Regions from separate parts of the Mangrovibacillus sp. Mu-81 genome, predicted to be linked through region 3. Evidence: riboswitches for the same ligand, from Rfam matches in the RefSeq annotation. Region 3 holds a riboswitch; each other region holds the start of a gene.
What was found. Region 3 has a riboswitch for S-adenosylmethionine ahead of V6B33_RS14820 (YezD family protein). Riboswitches for the same ligand answer to the same signal wherever they lie in the genome.

Region 1 (7,431 bases), on a different contig from region 3:
GCCAGTCCCGTTATACTGTTAACCGTAAATAAAGAGAAAGTAGTAGTTCTATATGCCTGATTATGTGTGCGAGTCATTGTGCTTGATTGGTTCAATGAAAAGGGGCATACTGAAATACATAACAGGGTATCGTGAAGTTTTATAAATGAGAGAAAACCCATGTTAATAAAACGGGGGAATCACAATGAACAACCAATGGTATAACATCGGCGCCTTCACATTTCCAGGCTCGTGGGCAGCAATCACATCCGCCTTCCTCATCACGTTCTTGTTTCTCTTTTTCTGGAATAAGAAAGCAGGCGACTGGTATTCGAACTCCATTTTCATCTTTATACTGACCTGGAAATTGAGTGTCATCGTCGTTGACTTTGGCACCGTGATCAAGCATCCGATCACAATTCTCTATTTTCATGGCGGAGCCGCAGGGTATTGGATGGGAATCGTGGCGGCCTTGGTATATACTTTGATTAAAAAAGAAAATCCATATCATGTATTGACTGCTTGGATCATGACCGCCCTTGTCTATGAAGGTGTGTTCGATCTTCTGCACGGGGCTTACATTGCAGGTAGCTTACAACTGATTTTTAACAGTGTCCTGCTTCTCTTTTTGCTGAAAAAATTGGGCACTGAAGGAAAAAACGTATGGTCGATCCAGCTTCTCACAATTTTTACAATGATCCAATTTCTGATGAATTCCTTCGGAGGATTCCAAATAGATATGACACTACTGACGTACATCATTTTAGCCATCGTCCTGCTATTTTTACTCCGCGGGCGCAATATCATAGTACAGGGAGGAAACACCAGTGAATAAACGTAATTTCGCATTGGCCGTCGTGGCTCTCCTGATCGGAATCTTCCTAGTGAACGTCTTCCAGGATCAGCAGGAAAAAAAAGAAAGGGAAGAAGCGGCACAGCTTGCAGAGGAGTCAATGGACCTGTCGAATGCCGGGAGAGGTCTGGCAAAAGGCGACAGTGCACCGGACTTTGAACTCACGACGCTGGCAGGTGAAAAAGTGAAGCTTTCCGATTACGAAGGTCAAAAAGTGATCCTGAACTTCTGGGCGACATGGTGCCCGCCTTGTAAAGCGGAAATGCCGCATATGCAAAAATACTACGAAAAAAATGCAGACAAAGAAAATGTCGAAATCCTGGCGGTGAACCTGACAAGCATGGACGAAGGAAAAGACGCCGTCCAAGAATTCGTTGACGGCTACGAACTGACCTTCCCAATCCCGCTGGACGAAGACGGTGAAATCGGCGAAGAATACCGCGCCTTCACGATTCCGACCACCTACATGATCGACACTAATGGTCAAATCAGGCATAAAATCGTCGGTCCCATGAACGAAGACATGATGGATGAAATGGTCGAAGGAATGGACTGAGGCGTGAAAGCCCGACCCTCACCCTTGACGTTTAAATGATACTCCACGAGGTATATTAATAGTATGGGAATATTATTGTTGAAGACACTATGATGTGAGAGAAAATGAAGGAGGAGTACTGGATGTTTCATTACACAAAGGAAGTTTCGATGAATGTAAAGGAAGCAGCGGAGAAGGTGGAGGCTGCTCTGAAAGAAGAAAGCTTTGGTGTTCTATGGAATCTGGATCTTGCCGGGAAACTTAAAGACAAAGGCCTGGAATTCGATGAAGAAGTGCTCGTTCTGGAAGTGTGCAATCCCCATGAAGCGAAAAAAGTCCTCGAACAGAGCATGCTGGTTAGCTACTTCCTGCCGTGTAAGGTGACCGTCTACACAGAAAACGGCAAGACGAAAGTGGGCATGGCCAAACCAAGCAAACTGATCGAGCTCGTCGATCATGATGAACTGAAAACGCTCGCGCTCAATATTGAAAATCGCTTGATCGGTTGTTTGGAACGAGTGTAGATGATGGGCGAGGAACCTGCTGTGGAAATTGCGGCAGGTTTTTTGTTTTGAAATTGACATGATTCTATCATTTTTCTCTGTAAGATTAGGATAAATAAGTATTCGGCATGAAATTAAACAGTGAAATTGTACGGCTGAGATTAAGAATTGCGCTGCTTTACAGGATAATTGTGCCACTTTTTCAATAATTGCTCTGGTTACTAGATAATTGCTCCCCTTCCACAATATTTGAGCCGCATATGAATTTATTGCGCCGGATTCCAGATAATTGCGCAACTTGTCGAAAAATCTCCAAGCCTACAACCACATCCTCCAAAAAAATAATCCGACAACCGAAACATTTCTCTTCCTCACAATCTTCTGAATATGATACACTCTTCTAAAGCCAATTGATCTAAGAGGAAGGATGACAATCATGAAGTTCACAACAAAAGTCGTACATAGCCAGTTAAAAGGAACCGGGGATATCCGCAGCAAGACGACCCCGATCTACCAGACTTCCGCTTTTTCATTTCAATCACTGGAAGAGCTTGAAGGTTTCTATGAAGGAAAATCACCTTACCTCTACACGCGGACGGGGAATCCGAACACGGACGAACTAGGTCAGATGGTAGCTGCACTTGAAGGCGCGTCTGCCGGGGTTGCGACATCTTCAGGCTTGTCGGCGATTCTGGCTGCTGTACTTGCGGTTGTGAAATCCGGCGACCACATCGTAGCAGCTGAGGACCTGTATGGAGGCACCTTCCATATGCTGAAGGAAGAGTTGAAGGGGTTCGGAATCACGACAACTTTCGTCGACTTCACCAACCGTGAAGAAATTGAACACGCCATCACACCTCATACTAAACTGCTTTACAGCGAAACAGTCACCAATCCATTCATGAGGGTGGAAGACATCCCACAGTTGGTGGAGCTTGCCGAAAAACATCAGCTCAAAACGATCATCGATAACACATTCGCTACTCCATACTTGCGACAGCCTTATCTTGAAGGAGTCGATCTCGTTGCTCACAGTGCCACCAAATATATCGGTGGACACAGCGACATCACGGCAGGCGTCGTGACCGGGAAAGAAGACCTCGTAAAAAAAGCAAGGGAAAAAGTAGTCAACATGGGCTCCAATCTAAGTCCATTTGAAGCATGGCTGACTGCAAGAGGGGCAAAAACACTTGGCCTCCGCATGGGTGCGCAGGCCCATAACGCCGGCCAGCTCAGTGAAAACTTAAGAACGAATCAACACGTAAAACATGTATATTACCCGCATGATCTTTCTGAAAAAGGTAACGGAGCGATCGTGACCATCGAGCTAGATGCATCATGCGATATCAGTACATTCTTCAAATCTCTCGGCTGGATCAAAATCGTGCCGACCCTTGCAGGAGTGGAAACGACCGTCTCCTATCCGCTCGGCACTTCACATCGGGCACTGCCGAGAGAAGCACAGGAAAAATTGGGCATAAACACATATGTCGTGCGAATATCTTTAGGAATCGAAGACGCAGAGGACATCGTCACCCAATTCAACGAAGCAATCACAAAATGTATAAAATAATTAAAAAAATCAGAAAACACTCTTGACGTTGAGTGAAGATGCCTTTATAATTCATTTCAACGCACTACTTATTGACAACTTAATCGCTCTTATCCAGAGAGGCGGAGGGACTAGGCCCGATGAAGCCCGGCAACCTTCATGCTCGCAGGAAGTTCTGCGACTGCATGAAAAGGTGCTAATTCCTGCAGACATTTGTCTGAAAGATAAGAGGAGGACCGCCTATTAAATTAGACCCTCTTCTTAGGAAGGGGGTTTTTGATTTTTCCTCTTCTCTTAAAAAATTCCTAGAATGATTGCCGGGTCGGTGAAGGCAGCTCGCTACTCACTACTCACCATTTCGCAAGTCTGATGAATCCAAACCCGAAACCGCCAATCTGCAAGCATTCAAAACATTACTACGCAAAAAGTCAATGGAAAACCAACAAACCAAATTGCCAGGAGGAATTCATTATGACAAAATCATTCGATGTAGAAACGGTATTACTTCACGGGGGCCAGGAGCCCGATCCATCAACAGGTTCACGTGCGGTGCCGATTTACCAGACGACTTCATATGTATTTGATAACAGCGAACACGCTGCGAAATTATTCGGTCTTGAAGAGGAGGGGAATATTTACTCCCGTATCATGAATCCGACGGTCGATGTTCTTGAAAAGCGGATTGCCCTGCTGGAAGGCGGGATCGGCGCTCTCGGTGTTTCTTCCGGGATGGCTGCGATTTCGTTGTCCATCTTGAATATCGCTGGAGCAGGGGATGAAATCGTCGCTGCTACGAATCTATACGGCGGAACATACAACCTCTTCTCCACGACGCTTCCGAAGTACGGCATCAAGGTGCACTTCGTCGACCCGACCGATCCGGAGAACTTCCGGAACGCGATCACGCCGAAAACGAAGGCTGTTTTTGCCGAAACGATCGGAAATCCGAGCCTTCACGTTCTTGACATTGAAGCTGTTGCGAAAGTGGCGCATGACAACGAAATTCCACTGATCATCGATAACACATTCGCCACTCCGTATCTCACCAAGCCGATTGAATGGGGAGCGGACATTGTCATCCATTCCGCCACGAAATGGATTGGCGGCCACGGTACAGCGATCGGCGGACTCGTGGTCGACGGCGGCAAGTTTGACTGGAATAACAAGAAATTCCCGGGCTTTGTAGAAGAAGATCCAAGCTACAATGGAATCCGCTTTGGAATCGATGTCGGCGAAGCAGCTTTCATTACAAAATTAAGGGTCCAGCTGCTGCGTGACTTCGGGGCGTGCTTAAGCCCGCAAAACGCGTTCCTGCTCCTGCAGGGGCTTGAAACGCTGCACCTGCGAATCGAAAGACACACGGAAAACGCATTGAAAATCGCTGAGCACCTCAATCAGCACAGCGGTGTGGCGTGGGTGTCCTATCCAGGTCTCGAACAGCATCCGTCACATGCACTGGCTCAAAAATATCTGCCAAAAGGAGCAGGCTCGATCGTCGTCTTCGGCATCAAAGGCGGAAGGGATTCCGGACGCAAAGTCGTGGACAACATCACCCTCTGGTCACATGTGGCAAACGTGGGGGATGCAAAGTCACTCATCATCCATCCTGCTTCGACAACCCATCAGCAATTGAATGATCAGGAACTGCGTTCAACCGGTGTTACGGAAGAATTGGTACGCTTATCGGTCGGATTGGAGTCGGCTAAAGACCTGTTGGAAGACCTGGATCACGCGATCGAAGCGGCACTGGCTGCATCACCGGTATAATCCGGGCGATTTCAATGGCCACGCATTTGAAAATAAAAAATAGAACAATGGGGGGCGGACAGCTCAATCTGACCCTCTTCCCCCCCAATCACTCACCAAAAAAGGAGGCGACGGAATGGAGAACCCGCACACCAGTAACACACAATATGAAGTGAACTCCATTACGATCCCATCCCTGACCTTGGAATGCGGCAGCACGCTTGAACAGGTGGAGCTTGTGTATGAAAGGCTCGGCAGGACGGAAGGACCGGTCATCCTTATCTGTCACGCACTCACTGGCAATCACCTTGTAAAAGGGACGCCGGACTGCAAAGGGTGGTGGGACGGCCTCATAGGTCCCCATTCGTACTTGGATACTGACGAGTACACAATTCTTTCTTTTAACGTGCTGGGCGGCAACGACGGCAGCACCGGTCCGGCATCCATCAACCCCGCAACAGGGAAACCATTTGGCCGACAATTTCCGGACGTCACCGTAAGAGACATGGTCAACGCTCAATATCTTGCTCTGAAAGAACTGTCGATCGCTCATCTTCATGCAGTGGTCGGCGGTTCTTTGGGCGGAATGCAGGCATTGGAGTGGGGCATGATGTACCCATCCTTCGTCGACAAAGTATTCGCGCTTGCCGTCACACCAGCTCTCAGCGACTACGGGCTGGCATTTAATCATATCGGCATCCAGGCGATCGAATCGGATCCCGATTTTCAACACGGTCATTACCTGCCAGGCGCGGTCCTGAAAGGGTTGGAGATTGCGAGAATGGCCGGGATGGTCACGTACAGGACACCACGTCTTTTTGACGACCGCTTCAAGCGTGAAGAAACACAGTCTTCTTTTAAAGTTGAAAGTTATTTGAATTACCAGGGAAAGAAGCTTGCAAAGCGTTTCGATCCGAACAGTTACCTGACACTCCTGAAAGCCATGAATTCGCATGACTTGAGCAGGAACCGCGGATGCACGCTTGATGACATAGCGGGAAATTATCCAACTGAACTGATCACGGTCAGCTACGAAGGTGATTTGATTTACTCTCCCGAATATCTCGAAAGCTTCACACATCAGGTTCGGTCAGGAAGGCATTATTTTGTCTCCACTGCGTTTGGCCATGACGGTTTTCTGGTGGAATTCGAGAAATGGGGGAGCATGATTTCCTCCCATCTGAAACAATTTCAACCCAATCGCGTTGTGAACGGCTAAAGTATCATAACCCGTCCCCCTCCAACATATAGTTAAATAAGCAAAGACATCGCACCGCCTACAGCGCGTTTTTGTGTGGTGTCTTTTTCTTTGGATAAGAATCGCAGCGCTTTTCGTAGTGTCCGGCTGCTGAGCCATACTTTGGTGAAAAAAGGAGACAAGCAGTACTGCTGAATGATCCGGAAATGGACAATCAATCTTCAACCGATGGCAGCCGGCACTTTTCTTATCAGTCATGACAACAAGTTGGAGGGGGAAAAATGGAGTTGAGAGGCAGAAAGCTTATCATTGCAATTGTGATCAGCATGCTGATCGGGGCAGGCGGAATGTACGGAGGGGTCACCCTGTTTGATTTTACCGATTCAGGGGACGGGCTAACAGAGTTCAGCGGCAAAGGCGAAGTAAATGACAAGCTTCATAAAGTAGAAGTGGCGTATGATTTGATCAGTGAGAAATTTTTTCAGGATGTAAACAAAGGGGAGCTTGTGGAGGGCGCGATACAAGGGATGCTGAAGACCTTGAACGATCCCTACTCGGTCTATATGAACGCCGAAACAGCATCACAGTTTAATGACGCGCTCGATTCTTCCTTTGAAGGAATCGGGGCAGAAGTCACGATGATGGACGGGAAACTGGTCATCGTTGCCCCTTTTAAAAATTCGCCTGCAGAAGAAGCAGGTCTGAAACCGAATGACCGCATCGTCAAAATCGACGGCAGCAGCATCGACGGCCTGGATCTGTATGAAGCCACTCTTAAGATAAGAGGAAAAAAGGGCACCAAAGTGAAACTGGAAGTGCTGAGGGAAGGCGTGTCGGATCCGATTGAAGTCGCCGTCAAAAGGGACGATATACCGGTCGAAACTGTCCATTCGGATGTGAAAAAAGTGAACGGGGTCACCGCCGGATATATCCAGATCACCACATTCTCTGAAAATACCGCAGTCGATTTTAAAAAGCAGCTGGCAGAACTTGAAAAGAAAAACGTGAAAGGACTCGTGATCGATGTCCGCGGCAACCCGGGCGGTCTGCTGTCTAGCGTCGAAC
Region 2 (7,431 bases), on a different contig from region 3:
TAATAGCCGAGTTCCACGAAATTCTCATAACCCAAGGTAACAGCAATCTTATGACGGAGCTTGACAAGTTCATCATAAATACGATCTAACTCATCTTGAGCCTCTTCGAAGAAAGAAACAGTGGCAAACGTTGCTTCCTTCCGTGTCTCCCGGTTTACCGATTGTGTGAATGGCCCCATTTGGGCAAGTGTTCTTTCTTCTCCTTGAAAGGCAATTTTTGCTGAAGCCATTAACTTCGTGTATTGAGATGATAGTTTATTTTCCTGTTGAAGCAGCTCGACCACTTCCGGTGAAAAAGTTTTGATTTCACTTTCAGCCAATGAGAATAGTTGTTTGCCCCAACGCTGTTCCAATTCTTTCCGAAACGCTGAATTAAGGAGTTCTTTATAGTAACCGGTGACCAGCCCCTGAACCTCAGGTAATATATCATCCAAATAATCCTGTTCCTCTTTATAAAAGTCATCATTCGTATCAATGGAATGGCGGATATAGCAGATGTTCTGCATTGTATCAAAATCGAGGCGTATTCTATTTATTTGATCCATTGCAGAAATTTGATCATCAATTGAAGCTGCTTGCTTGAATTCAGCCAAAGCAACGGTAAACCCTTTCTTTATCTCTTTCAATACCGGTCGTTCATATGTAAACTGTCCAAATTTCATCTGAGTTCCCCCTTTTTCAAAATCCATTTATACTATTCGACTCATCAACCTGATTCTCCTGTGTTTCTGAAAATTTTCATCTTTGAAAACAGAAAAAAGAACCTTCATGTATAAAGGCTCTTTCACGAAATCAATATGATAAATCCTTGATTGATAATCCCAGCTTCTTCACAAGATTAATGGCGTCATCTTTTTCATCCGGTGAAAGAGCCGACATCAATTCATGGATTCTCTCTTCATGATTAGGAAAAATACTGTCAATCAGGCTTCTGCCGGATTCTGATATCTGTGCATAGGTGACACGTCTGTCTTTTGGGCAGGCAACCCGTTTCAGATATCCTTTTTGTTCGAGTTTATCCACCACATATGTTATACTTCCTGATGCTAACAATATCTTTCCGCCGATTTGCTGAAGAGGCTGATCACCTTTGTGATAAAGAAGCTCTAAAACAGCAAACTCAGTGGGATTCAATCCGTTTTCCTGTATATTTTTATTAATCTCTTCATTTAATGCTTTAAAAGCACGGGAAAGTACGATGAAAAGCTTTAATGATTGCTTGGTGTCCTGGTTTTCCTTCATATTCTTCATTCCTTTAATTAAACTAATATCTCAGTTTCAAAATATTATACTAGAATTATGGACTGAAGTCAATCTTACCAAGATTCATATAGCTCATTTTAAAAACCTCCGTCAACCGATTAGGCTTGACAGAGGTTTACGATTGGGTGTATTTAATTTAAAGTGACACATCGATGATTGTATGATTAAGTGGTGGTTCTATGAGGTCAATGAAGTTTGAGGAGAAACTTAATGATTATGAAGCTGTCTTCTTTAATAAACTTTTTATTACCTGGCTAAACTCATATGGAATTTCTTGAATATTCCTTTGATTCATTCGCTTATCACATTCCTGGTATTGATTTAATAACCGATCTAGATGCTGACTGCATTCAATGGTTTCATTTGCACTCAATCCCAGGCTTTCCCCCAAAGAAATCATTTCAGCACGTTTTTGATTGATTTTTACGATTAACCACTTTTTCTTAAGATATTGACCCATTTTCTAACTAGCTCCTTTTTATTTTGTCTCGTTCAGTCTGTAAATACAACTGAGACCAATAAATAAACCGCGCATATTGACGCAGATACTTGTCCCTGATGATACTGAAACACCTGTCTCTCTTGATTTGAATCTATTACTATGAATGTTACTTAGATAGTATCGCAACTATTACTAGAAAAGTAAATAGATTCGCAAAACAAGACAAAATAACTAGTATTGCCTGCTTTTTTGACAAAAATCGTCAAACGTCCCCGTTCAGATCATAAGCTGATATTCCCCTTCCGAAAATGATATATTCATGGGGGACATTTGGGTAGAATCCGTCTCTTAGTTCCTTCCATCCCATTTTTTTATAAAAGTGAACCGCAGCTTCATTGTCCTTTCTCGTGGTCAGCAATGCTTTTGTTTCCGTTCTGTTTTCAAGCAATGTCTTCACTAATTCCTTAGCGATACCACATCGCCTGTATTTAGGGTGGACGCCTAATTCCGCCAGTTCCATACAGTCTTCCATCCAGCTGGGATCCCCATGTAAATGCTTTGACAATAATTCATGATAGTATTGGCCTTTTTTGGAAGAATAACCGTAAATAAATCCTGCCAGCCTTTGTTCAATAACGGCGAAATATCCTTCAAAATCCGGATATTGAAAATGGCGATTAAATTGTTTTTGCATCTGCAACGGGTCTGCACCATATAGGATTTGATACAAATTGAGCATTTTAATAAAATACTCGCTTCTGATTGTGATGGGAATCAGTTCCATCGCTTCACACCTTTCGAGGGGAATGGTTGGACCGACCTAAAGGGTATTACCTTATTTTATGCATTCAATCTGAGTATGAACACCATTCTATGTTCTCTGCCGAATATGAAAGCCCTGAAACCACATGTCGCACCGGGGCAACGACATTATACAACAATAAAGGAGAAAAAGACCTGTGGCTTTTTCTCCTCTTCTTATCAATAGATCGGCACCCACCCATCTTTTGTAACAAAGATACGGATTGCCACCACTTGTTTATCATTACTCAATGTAAAATAGTGGCGAATGTTTTCCGGTACTGAAATTAAATCACCCGGGTTGAGGTGGACTTCAAAAAAGTTTCCGTCTCTCCCTTGAATGATGAATACACCATGACCACTTACGATGAATCTGACTTCATCATCGGTATGATGGTGCTCCTGCTGGAAATTTCTCAACAGGTCCTCCAGGTTCGGAGTACTTGAGGATAATGAAATGACATCCCAGGATTTATACCCTCTTCTCTCTGAAATATCTTTTATTTCTTCTCTGAACGATTCGATGATCGTGTTTTTCTCATCTTCTGTTAAATCATATTGCTCCACAAGTCCGGGATCCAATTTTGTTATATTCCAATTTTCATAGATTACACCTTGCTCATGTAAAAAAGAAATTACCTCATTTTGATTTTCCACAATTCCCTCCGAACCCTGGATCTTAATAGTTGCCATTATTTAAATCCTCCTCTTCACGTATATAAATTCAGATTCTGTAAAGATACTATCTTCAGTTGATATTGAAATAAAAACTCGCAGGCTTCAAGAAGCTTTTTGGCTTCAAATGAGTTCCTGCCCCATACAGTAATTCCATGATTTCGTATCAAAACTGCACCTTTATCGTCCCGGACGTGCTGTGAAAACTCCTCAGCCAGATCGGGGATGTGTGCATGATTGAAGATGATCGGAATCGTTAATTCGTCATCTTCTCCCCATTTATCAAAGGCTTTGATCAATTCCTGATTTCTGAATGTAATCTCCCCGGCGTCCCCATACAACTCACTCACTACATTATTTGGCACAGTATGTACATGAAGACTGCACCCAGCCCCGCTGTTCAGAAAGATTCTGCTGTGCAGCATGGTTTCGGCCGAGGGACGTACTTTCGTTTTTTCCACCGGTTCACCCATTCCATCCACCAGCAGAAAGTCTTCATCCGATTTCTTTCGCTTATCTTTACCGCTTGCCGTTACCAGAAACGTGATCGGGGAAGAACTGACTCTGATAGCAAGATTTCCACTCGTCCCCATGAACCAGTCACGTGCGGCAAGTTCTTCTTTTACCCCGGCAAGATCTTCCCATATTGATTGCTCGCATTTCATGCAGCTGCCTCCTTCTCCGGAACTAATCTACAATCGTTGAATGCGTTAATAATGTTTAAATGGATCGGTATAGCACAAAAGTATACATCAGGTTTATCCACGGGCACTAATCTCCCCTCCCCAAAGCCTCAACGCTTTATCCAGGTCGGTATGTCTTGTTGCAGCATCTGTGAGGGGAATTCCTTTCAGTACCGCATCGATAGCCTGCAGAAAGGCTGATCCTCCGGCTGAAGCACCATCGGGATGCCCGTGCACACCTCCTCCGGCATTGATGACACAATCTCTCCCGAAGTCTTCAATCAATTGAGGAACCAGTGCGGGATGGATGCCTGCTGAAGGAACAGGAAAAGTCCTTTTAAACAGATCAGAGTTCGTCAGCTCTTTGCTGATGGACAGTACTTGTCTTTTTTCTAATGCCACACTGCCGTAAGGCGAAGGGAATAAGGAGAAATCAGCACCGGTCATTCTTAATAGCTTTCCAAGCCATAAAGAATAATCAACACCGTATTGAGGTGAGGCCGCTGCAGCTCCTGCAAAAGAAGGATGAGCCATGATCGGCAGTCCGATTTCATTATCTTCACGCAGTTCCTGAAGAACATCCAGACCGTAAGAAAACACATTGAATAACAATGCATCTGCTCCAAGCTCTCTTGCCTTTCTCGCTTTTTCCCTTAAGCCTGACGTTCTTCCACTCAGATTAACGGCATAAAGGGTCCTCTTTCCAGTTACTTCATTTACCTCCTTCAGAACGTTTTTACCCTGCCTGACTCTTTCTTCAAAAGGTGTCAGTTCATTGTCAAAAAGAATTTCATCATCTTTTACCAGGTCTATCCCCCCTAGTGCCTGGGCCCTCAACTGGTTCTTAAGATAATCCTTGTCCCTCCCGATTACTCCTTTGAAAATGCTCATTACAAGTGGTCTGTTAGAAACTTTCACAAGTTCTCTAATTCCTTCAATACCAAATCGAGGTCCCGGATAACCTTTTTTCAAATCATTGGAAAAATGAATATTTCTTAACTTAACCTGGCCGTCAAGCGATAGTTTGCCGAACACGGTTGTCAAGATCGCAGGTATATCATTCGAATAATTCCCTGATGGGTACGCTATTTGAATTTCTGCCGCAGGAATCTCACCCTCTTTTTCTTTCACTGCCACAACTGTTCCCTTGTATTTTCTTAATTGGTCCTTTTCAAGTAATGGAAGATCGGTCCATGAACCGACTGTCAGTCCGAGAGCAATCCCTTCCGCTTTTTCTTGAAATGATCGACTCTTCCCTGTTATTTCGTATGTAGCAATTACTTCTCCCACTTGAGATACCTCCTGGCTGGTATAAAGTTAGAAAATCAATAAAAATACAAAAAACCCCTTCGATAAGAAGAGGTTGGCTATCACTCTATCTTATCTGTCAGCATTTACCATGCTGCAAGAATTAGCACCGTGCTTAAATTAAGTCGGTTGCCGGGCTTCATAGGGCTGGTCCCTCCGCCTGCTCTTGATAAGAATTTCTTAAATATGAATGTAATTTCAGTTGGATTATGTCATCATTTTTCAGTTCTGTCAATCTATTTATCGAATAATTTCAAATTTTCAATTCGTTTCACGACTTCTTCTAGTCTCTCTAAACTGGTCAATAACCCCACACGTACATAGCCCTCCCCATGCTCACCAAATCCTACGCCAGGTGCTACTGCAACTTTGATCTCATTAAGCAATAAGTCTGCAAATTCAACTGATGAAAAACCAGCTGGAACTTTTAGCCATGCAAAGAATGAGCCAGCAGGTGCAGAAACATCCCAGCCAATCCTTTGCAGACCGTCTATCAATGTTTTTCTTCTTTTTTCATATGTCGCAACCAATTCATCCACGCACTTTTGCGGACCGAGTAATGCAGTCTCCGCAGCTTCCTGAATGGCACCGAATAAACTTACATACAAATGATCCTGGAGAATATTAAGGGCTTCGATCACACTTTTGTTTCCAACAGCAAACCCCACTCTCCACCCTGCCATATTATAGGTTTTGGACAATGTGTATATTTCAATGCCTACATCCTTTGCTCCATCCGTTTCAAGGAAACTGACTGGCTTTTGACCTTCGAACCCAATCGCTCCATATGCAAAATCATGTACGACACAGATATCATGTTTGCTTGCAAGCGATACCGTATCCCTGAAGAATGCAGGTGTAGCAACAGCCCCCGTAGGATTATTCGGGTAGTTCAAGAACATGAGTTTTGCCTTCTGTAAATCTTCTTCTGGAATCGTTCCATAATCCGGCAGGAAATGGTTCTCTTCCTTCAGCGGCATCTTCGCCATCCTCGCCCCCGAAAGCGACACTCCTGATAAGTAATCCGGATATCCCGGATCCGGTACCAATACGGTATCCCCTGAATTCAAAAGCACTTGTGGGATTTCCACAAGACCTGCCTTCCCCCCGAATAATACAGCCACTTCATCTGCCGGGTTAATATCCACGCCATACTCCCGTTTATAAAATTCAGCTGCGGCTTCCTTAAAGGTTGCAAGGCCCCTGAATGGAGAATATTTATGGTTTCCTGGTGATTTCACTGCTTCCCTCATCGCCTCTACAATATGCGGCGGGGTAGGCTGATCCGGATTTCCCTGCCCCAAATTTATGACGTCATGCCCTTCATTTACCACTTTTTGAACTTTTTCCGTCAACGATGCAAAAAACTGCTTCGGCAGTGTTTGGACTCTTTCTGCTTGTTTAAAGGTTTTCATCATATCACCCACTACATTTTTTGAAAATTTTTTACTTTCAAATTCTAGTCACAAATGATATAACGTAAAGTAATGATTGTAAAGCGAAAATTCATATTTCTGTCAGAAGAGGTGTTCATTTGATTAAAAAAATTGGTATTGCACAAATAGATATTGCATTCGGAGATCCTGACGAGAACAAAAAACGGGTTCGTCATTGGGTGAATAAAGCAAGCGAAGCCGGTTGTGATATTGTCGTTTTCCCAGAGCTATGGACTACAGGCTATGATTTGACCAGAATCGAAGAAATTGCAGATGAAGATGCACGGGACAGTACCGCTTTCCTGACAGACCTTGCTTCCCGCCATTCCATTCATATCGTTGGGGGTTCCATTGCAAGTAAAACGAGTGAAGGGATAGGGAATAATCTACTTGTGGCTGACAAAAATGGCAGTATCGTCAAAGAATATACAAAACTGCATTTATTTAAACTCATGGATGAACATCATTACTTGATTCCGGGTAAGGAAGATGGTTTGTTCAAGCTCATGGATACTCAGATGGCTGGCATGATCTGTTATGACATCCGCTTTCCTGAATGGTTCAGAAAGCATGTCATCGACGGCGCAAAAGTGGTTTTTGTAGTGGCACAATGGCCCGCAGTAAGAATTTCCCACTGGAGAACACTTTTATTGGCCAGGGCCATTGAAAATCAGTGTTTTGTCATCGCCTGCAACCGTGCAGGCAATGATCCGAAAAATGAATTTGGCGGCCATTCGATGATCATAAGCCCATGGGGGGACGTCATTGCTGAGGGAGATCTTGATGAAGATTTGATCACTGCAGAGATTGATTTAGATGAGGT
Region 3 (7,431 bases):
AGGAGCAAAATAGGAAATAAAGCTTCGACTGCTGCAGCGGGGATGCTTGGCGTTCATACGGAATTGGGTGAGGACGCAGGATTGCTGCAGGCTTGCTTGAAGAGCCGGGATATGTTTCCGGCACTATCGGATGAAGTAAAAGAAATAACCGGAATTGACTTCGAGTTGAGCCAAAACGGAATGATCAAACTTGCATTCTCAGAATCAGATGTACTTGCATCACAGCGTTTGTTATCCCTAAGTAAAGATGTAGAGTGGCTGACAGAGAGAGAGGTTTCCTTGTTGGAACCGAGCGTGTCAAGGAATATTGGGGGCCTGTATGCAAATAAAGACGGCAATGTGCACGCCGGGAAGTTTACTCTCGCATTGGCAAAATCCGCAATAAGACTCGGCTCCGAACTTAAGGAATACACCCCGCTATTGAGTTTCATACTTGAACACGGCGTGTGCAAAGGAATAAGAACGCATGAAGGAACGTATTACGCAAATGAGGTCATCGTCGCAGGAGGTGCCTGGAGCGGACAAATATTGAAACATGCAGGATTCAGCACCGCCGATTATCCGGTGAAGGGTGAATGTTTCTCCGTCATGCTTGAACGTCCGATTATCAATCGGACGATTTTCACTAATGGCTGCTATCTTGTTCCAAAGCGAGGAGACCGGCTTTTGGTGGGGGCGACCGAACACCCTCACACGTTTGATGAATCGACTTCAGTTGAAGGGATAAACATATTATTGAATAAAGCCATTAAAATACTTCCGGACCTTGCAAATGGAAGATGGGAAAAGGCATGGACTGGTGTCAGGCCGAGAACTGCGGGAGGTCATCCCCATATCGGAAGAGTGAAAGGCTGCAGCGGTCTTTCGATTGCTACCGGTCATTACCGAAATGGGATATTGCTGGCACCCCTTACCGGAGTCTTGATGGCAGATGTTTTGGAAGGAAAAGAAATAGAACATACGTTTGAACCTGGTGAAATGGACGAAAGGATGATGATTCGTGAAGGTAAGGATTAATGGCCAGTTAGTTGAAGTCCCTGATACACTTGCGACGCTAACCGATATGGTGAACCACTTTTCGTTGAGTGACCGCATCCTTATTGTTGAAGTAAACGGTGTAATTGCAGAAAAACAGGAATATGATTCAACGACAATCAAAGAATTGGATTCTATTGAAGTTGTCCATTTTGTAGGAGGCGGTTAAATATGCTAAAACTGGGTAAATATGAGTTTCACTCCCGATTATTACTAGGTACCGGCAAATATCCGGATTATGATACACAGAAAAAGGCTGTGACCGCATCAGAAACGGAAATATTGACGTTCACTGTGAGAAGAATGAATATATTTGAAAAAGAACAGCCCAATCTTCTCGAGCAGCTTGACCTTAAAAAGTATAAACTCCTCCCTAATACGGCAGGTGCGAAAACTGCAAGGGAAGCTGTAAGGCATGCGAAGCTTGCAAGGGCTTCCGGATTATGTGACATGATCAAGGTAGAGGTCATAGGGTGCAGCAGGACGCTCCTTCCCGATCCCGTTGAGACATTGAAAGCAACAGAAGAACTTGTTAAGGAAGGATTCACAGTCCTCCCCTATACATCTGATGATGTGGTCCTTGCCAAAAGACTGGAAGAATTGGGCGCACATGCAATCATGCCCGGAGCAGCACCGATCGGGTCCGGGCAGGGAATCATTAATCCTGCTCATTTACGTTTCATTATCGAGCAGTCGAATGTCCCGGTGATCGTAGATGCAGGAATAGGATCCCCTGCGGATGCCGCTTATGCAATGGAGCTTGGAGCGGATGGTGTACTCGTCAACACCGCTGTCTCAGCAGCCGGAAATCCCGTAAAAATGGCAGAAGCGATGAAGCTTGCAGTGCAGGCAGGAAGAGTGGGATTTAAAGCAGGCAGGATACCGATTAAACGTTATGCTACAGCAAGCAGCCCGATGGAGGGAATCGTCAACTCATGAATGAACGGTATTCCAGACAAGTAATATTCACACCCATCGGGGAAGCAGGACAAAAAAAAATTACCGGAAAACATGTGCTTCTGGTTGGAGCGGGGGCACTTGGTACAGGTAATGCAGAGGCACTAGTACGTGCGGGAGTAGGTAAACTCACAATTGTTGACCGTGATTATGTGGAAATAAGCAATCTTCAAAGACAGCAGCTTTATACCGAGAAAGACGCATTCGAAAGACTTCCAAAGGCCGTTGCAGCAAAAAAACACCTGAAAGAAATCAATTCCGGATCAGAAGCCGCAGCACACATCATGGATGCCGGCCCCGGTGACTTGCTGCGCCTTTCTGAAGGTGTCGACCTGATCATCGATGGCACCGATAATTTTGAGAGTAGAATGATGATAAATGATGTATCAATGCAGAAAAATATTCCCTGGATCTACGGTGGCTGTGCCGGAAGCTACGGAATAACATATACATTCACTCCAGGCAGGACACCATGTATGCACTGCCTGCTCCAGACCTTACCTTCCAAAGCTTTAACGTGCGATGCAGCAGGAATAATCTCGCCTGCAGTATCAATGGTCGTCTCATATCAAGTGGCTGATGCGTTGAAGATATTGGTAGAAGATTGGGATGCTGTCCGTCAAAGACTTACTTCATTTGATGTCTGGAGCAATGAGTTCAGCTCTGTGGATGTCCGGGGATTGAAGAAGGCAGCCTGTCCATCCTGCGGGGAAAAGCCGCAATATCCATTTCTTAAATATGAAAACCAGATGAAATCAGCCGTTTTATGCGGCAGGGATGCCGTTCAGATCCGCCCCAGCGTCTTGAAACCTGTTGAACTGGAGAGGGTGGGGTCACAGCTTGAACATGTGGTGGAGAAAGTTGAAGTGAATCCATATCTTCTTGCTTGTAAAACTGGAAAACACCGGATTGTTTTATTCAGAGACGGCCGCGCACTCATCCATGGCACCAATGATATCAAGGAAGCGAAATCCCTTTATCATCGATATTTTAATTGATGGCTATTTTTATAAGGATTGTTGCTTAAGTTCATTAAAAAGGTATTTTCTAATGAGTAAAGTTACATATCTTGCGAAAAGAGCGTGATTAATTGATATCCAAGGCCCGTCCCTCACTGCATTAAATCGGAGGAGGACGGGCCTTGGTTCATCATATCTGGATAAACCTCAACATAAAATACAGTAGGCCGCAGTCTATCGGCCGGCAAGTCTATACATCTTAGAAAAGGAGGTTTTACCATGAATGTTTGGATGGTACTGTTGAATCTTCTGATGTTTATCGTTCTTATCGGTGTATTAATTTATTTGCAAAAAAAGAAGGCTTCGTTTTCAAAAAGGGTATTCACTGCCCTTGGTCTTGGTATACTTTTTGGATTCTTCCTGCAGTGGTTGTATGAGGCGGGAGATGAAAACTTACTGCAGTCGATTGAGTGGTACAACATTGTCGGCAGCGGGTATATCAAGCTCTTGCAAATGATTGTCATGCCACTCGTGTTCGTATCGATCATTTCGGCTTTTACTAAGTTGAAACAATCTCACAATCTTGGAAAGATCGCTGTGCTGATACTGGGTCTGCTTGTCGGTACGACGGCGGTAGCTGCTGCTGTCGGGATCGCCACTACCGCTGCATTCGATCTTGAAGCAATTCAGATTGAACAAGGTGATGCAGAAACGGCGAGAGGGGAACAGCTGGAAGAAAGGGCAGCGGCGATGGATGGCCAGAGTTATCCGCAAAAAATATTGGAGCTTCTCCCTGCCAATCCGTTCTTTGATTTTACGGGTCAGCGGGCGACTTCCACGATTGCTGTCGTCATTTTTGCCGCTTTCATAGGCGTTGCCTATCTCGGGGTCCAGAGAAAGGAACAGGAAGCCGCTGCCGCTTTCAAAAGGATTGTGGATTCCGTATATGCAGTCGTCATGAGAATCGTAACATTGGTGTTGAGACTTACTCCATTCGGTGTATTGGCGATCATGGCTAAAACGGTGGCGTTGAGTGATTTCGATGCCATCATAAAGCTTGGTGAATTTGTTGGAGCATCATATATCGCTCTGATTATCATGTTTGCCATTCATTTGATTATGCTGACACTTGCAGGATTGAACCCGCTTACGTATGTGAGGAAGGTATTGCCGGTATTAACATTTGCATTTACTTCGAGATCCAGTGCCGGAACCCTTCCGTTGAATATTCATACCCAGACGAAGAAACTTGGTGTTTCAGAAGGAATCGCTAACTTCTCTGGCTCATTCGGATTATCAATCGGTCAAAACGGATGTGCAGGGGTGTACCCTGCCATGCTGGCGGTGATGATTGCACCTACTGTCGGCATCGACCCATTGACCCCTTCTTTCATCTTGACGTTAATTTTGATCGTTGCAATTTCGTCTTTCGGAGTCGCTGGGGTCGGAGGCGGAGCTACATTTGCCGCCATCCTGGTATTATCTGCTATGGACTTGCCGATTGCGCTTGCCGGTCTGTTGATATCAGTAGAACCGTTGATTGATATGGGCCGTACGGCTGTCAATGTAAGCGGGGCGATGACTTCCGGGGTTATAACCAGTAAAGTGACCGGTGAACTCGATGCAGGGACTTATAATGGGGTGCAGTCTGCAGAAGACTGACATTAAACTTTAGGAAAAACGAAAAAGGAGCATACTAAAAATAAAGTTTATTAATCCGATTGTAAAACTCGGCTTGACATCCTCGGAAAACGTGATATTATTTAGAATATTAAATTTAATATTTCTTATCCAGAGAGGTGGAGGGAACTGGCCCTTTGAAGCCCGGCAACCTACTTTTTTAAAGAGTAAGGTGCTAATTCCAGCAAAATGTAACGTCATTTTGGAAGATAAGGTAACCTTTACCTGAACAACCTTCCAATCTGGAAGGTTGTTTTTTAACGTTCTAACTGGATAAGTCGAAGTCTGGGGGAATCTTGTGGCAGAACAGAATAAAGGAGAAGAGTTTGATGAAGTGGTTGAAAGTGTAAAGTCAATGTTAAACAAGATGAAGTTCGGTTCCATCACACTGGTGGTCCAGGATGGCAAGGTCGTCCAGCTTGAGAAAAATGAAAAAGTAAGAATTAAATAAGTAAAAATGCTGACTAGACAAACTAGAGGCATTTACACGTTCAGGGTGATACTCCCCTTTTGTGTAAATGCCTCTTTTTCTATTCGAGCGAAAGAAGGGGGTCAGACTTTGTTAACTTATCAAACTTGGACTCAACCAACCTGCCCTTTTGAAGTAGATGAAACCTACAAGGGGGCCCTGAATGTCTTGGAGTGGGCATACGAACATTATGGGGAAGATATTCTTTATGCTTGCAGCTTTGGTATAGAAGGAATTGTACTGATTGATTTGATTTCAAAGGTCAAGCCTTCAGCAAAAATCATCTTCCTTGATACAGATGTCCATTTCAAAGAGACATATGAAACGATCGAGAGCGTCAGGAAATCATACCCTGATTTAACGATCATCCTGAAAAAGGCAGCGTTGACATTAGAAGAACAGGCTGAAGCCCATGGTGACAAGTTGTGGGAAAACAATCCCAATCAATGTTGCGATATAAGAAAGCTGCGCCCACTAAAAGAAGCATTGGCGGAAGGCCATGCGTGGATTTCGGGGTTGCGCAGGGAACAGTCCGAAACGAGAAGGAACGTAAACTTCATCAATCGGGATGAAAAATTTGAATCGATAAAAATATGTCCGCTCATTCATTGGTCATGGAAAGAAATCTGGAGGTACGTTCACAAACATCAGCTTCCTTATAATCCTCTCCATGATGAAGGATATCCCAGTATAGGCTGCGTCCATTGCACAGCCCCTGCCTTTGACAGGAACGACTTCCGCTCCGGCAGATGGAAAGGTAAAGGGAAGACCGAATGTGGACTTCATTAAGAATGGTGCAATTCATTGCTTGAAATCATTGCAATTTGCGTAAGTCTGTTTTTTGCCATTAACATCGGTGCAAGTGGAGCGGCTGCATCGATGGGAGTGGCTTATGGAGCAGGTGCCGTGCAGAACATGAGAACAGCATTGTTGATCTGTGCTTCCGGAGTATTGCTGGGGGCGGTAGTGGGAGGCGGGGAAGTAGTTAAAACAATCAGTTCGGGGATCATCCCACAGGACATACTGACGATTAAGATTGTAGTTATTATCCTGCTATCTTCAACCCTGTCATTGTTTCTCGCCAACCTGATCGGTATTCCTCTTTCTACAAGTGAGGTAACAGTGGGGGCGGTAGTGGGCGCAGGTGTTGCATATCAGGTATTGTATGTGAAATCCCTTTTCGTCATCATGACTTTTTGGGTAGTGATCCCCCTTATAGCATTTCTTATTACTTGGCTTAGTGGAAAAAGCTTATATCTCCTGAAGAAAAAGGGATATACATTTGAGAAGAAGTGGCTGGGACCGGTGCTCATTGGGGCAGGATTCTTAGAGGCTATTTCTGCAGGGATGAATAATGCAGCCAATGCTGTCGGCCCGTTGGTAGGAGCTGGCATTATGTCCATAGGGAGCGGGATTTGGCTTGGAGGATTTTTTGTGGCTCTCGGTGCCATGTTGCTTGGTAGAAGAGTGGTTGAAACGAATGGTAAAAAAATCACCCGGTTTACAAAAGAGGAAGGCATCATTATATCAAGTACAGGAGCCATCCTGGTGATGATCAGTTCCTTATATGGGCTGCCAATGCCACTCACTCAAGTAACATCTTCCTCCATCATCGGTCTCGGTGCAGCAAAAGGAGGAAGAATGATGCTGAAGAAAAAAATCGTTGCTAAAATCATAAAGATTTGGGTGGTGTCGCCCCTCATTTCACTTAGTATGTCTTATTTCCTGATCAAGCTCGTGATACAAAGTGATATTTATTCAGTCGTCGTTCCGATCAGCGTAATCATCGCCACTATCGGAGCACTTTCTTTAATGAAGATTATTAACGAAGAAAGAAGATCACTGCAGGAAGAAGGCGGAGGCATTTAATCTTAATACCGACTAAATCGATAATTTTAAGGAGGATATGAATTGAGTCTACAACCGCATGGAGGAACATTGATACAAGCATATAACCCTGAAGAATCCTTACAAGGAATCACCCATGAAATTGAATTGGATGACATAGCCTTGAGTGACTTGGAATTGATTGCAATTGGTGCATACAGTCCTTTACAGGGATTTTTATCAGAAGAAGACTATAACAGTGTAGTAGAAACAATGCGACTGAAAAGTGGAATCGTCTGGAGCATACCGATTACACTACCCGTCAATAAATCCAATGATTTAAAAAAAGGGTTGAAAAGCAGACTCGTATATAAGGGGATTTCATACGGAACCATTGAAATAAGCGACATATTTGAACCCGATAAGGAGAAGGAGGCACTTCACGTTTATGGTACTGGTGACCGGAATCATCCAGGAGTGAAAAAACTATTCCAACGCGGTGAT

Region 1: linked by a shared signal. The riboswitch ahead of V6B33_RS04770 (O-acetylhomoserine aminocarboxypropyltransferase/cysteine synthase family protein) and the one ahead of V6B33_RS14820 (YezD family protein) in region 3 are both predicted to bind S-adenosylmethionine.
Region 2: linked by a shared signal. The riboswitch ahead of V6B33_RS08215 (2,3-diketo-5-methylthiopentyl-1-phosphate enolase) and the one ahead of V6B33_RS14820 (YezD family protein) in region 3 are both predicted to bind S-adenosylmethionine.

Annotation. Positions count from the first base shown of each region.
Region 1 is NZ_JBAJHU010000002.1:210,192-217,622, reverse strand. Features, by position in the region: gene V6B33_RS04790 (hypothetical protein) at 185-814, shown strand; gene V6B33_RS04785 (peroxiredoxin family protein) at 807-1,388, shown strand; gene V6B33_RS04780 (DUF302 domain-containing protein) at 1,511-1,891, shown strand; gene V6B33_RS04775 (trans-sulfuration enzyme family protein) at 2,307-3,443, shown strand; SAM riboswitch class I at 3,530-3,653, shown strand; gene V6B33_RS04770 (O-acetylhomoserine aminocarboxypropyltransferase/cysteine synthase family protein) at 3,894-5,189, shown strand; gene metX (homoserine O-acetyltransferase MetX) at 5,305-6,387, shown strand; gene V6B33_RS04760 (S41 family peptidase) at 6,648-7,431, shown strand, end outside.
Region 2 is NZ_JBAJHU010000003.1:214,319-221,749, reverse strand. Features, by position in the region: gene V6B33_RS08245 (M3 family oligoendopeptidase) at 1-662, opposite strand, end outside; gene V6B33_RS08240 (MarR family winged helix-turn-helix transcriptional regulator) at 793-1,251, opposite strand; gene V6B33_RS08235 (aspartyl-phosphate phosphatase Spo0E family protein) at 1,478-1,723, opposite strand; gene V6B33_RS08230 (GNAT family N-acetyltransferase) at 1,968-2,489, opposite strand; gene V6B33_RS08225 (1,2-dihydroxy-3-keto-5-methylthiopentene dioxygenase) at 2,687-3,199, opposite strand; gene V6B33_RS08220 (methylthioribulose 1-phosphate dehydratase) at 3,217-3,846, opposite strand; gene V6B33_RS08215 (2,3-diketo-5-methylthiopentyl-1-phosphate enolase) at 3,940-5,154, opposite strand; SAM riboswitch class I at 5,242-5,348, opposite strand; gene V6B33_RS08210 (pyridoxal phosphate-dependent aminotransferase) at 5,409-6,587, opposite strand; gene V6B33_RS08205 (carbon-nitrogen family hydrolase) at 6,707-7,431, shown strand, end outside.
Region 3 is NZ_JBAJHU010000007.1:77,887-85,317, reverse strand. Features, by position in the region: gene thiO (glycine oxidase ThiO) at 1-1,017, shown strand, start outside; gene thiS (sulfur carrier protein ThiS) at 1,001-1,204, shown strand; gene V6B33_RS14835 (thiazole synthase) at 1,207-1,974, shown strand; gene V6B33_RS14830 (thiazole biosynthesis adenylyltransferase ThiF) at 1,971-2,990, shown strand; gene V6B33_RS14825 (L-cystine transporter) at 3,231-4,613, shown strand; SAM riboswitch class I at 4,736-4,847, shown strand; gene V6B33_RS14820 (YezD family protein) at 4,930-5,082, shown strand; gene V6B33_RS14815 (phosphoadenylyl-sulfate reductase) at 5,191-5,889, shown strand; gene V6B33_RS14810 (inorganic phosphate transporter) at 5,905-6,969, shown strand; gene sat (sulfate adenylyltransferase) at 7,012-7,431, shown strand, end outside.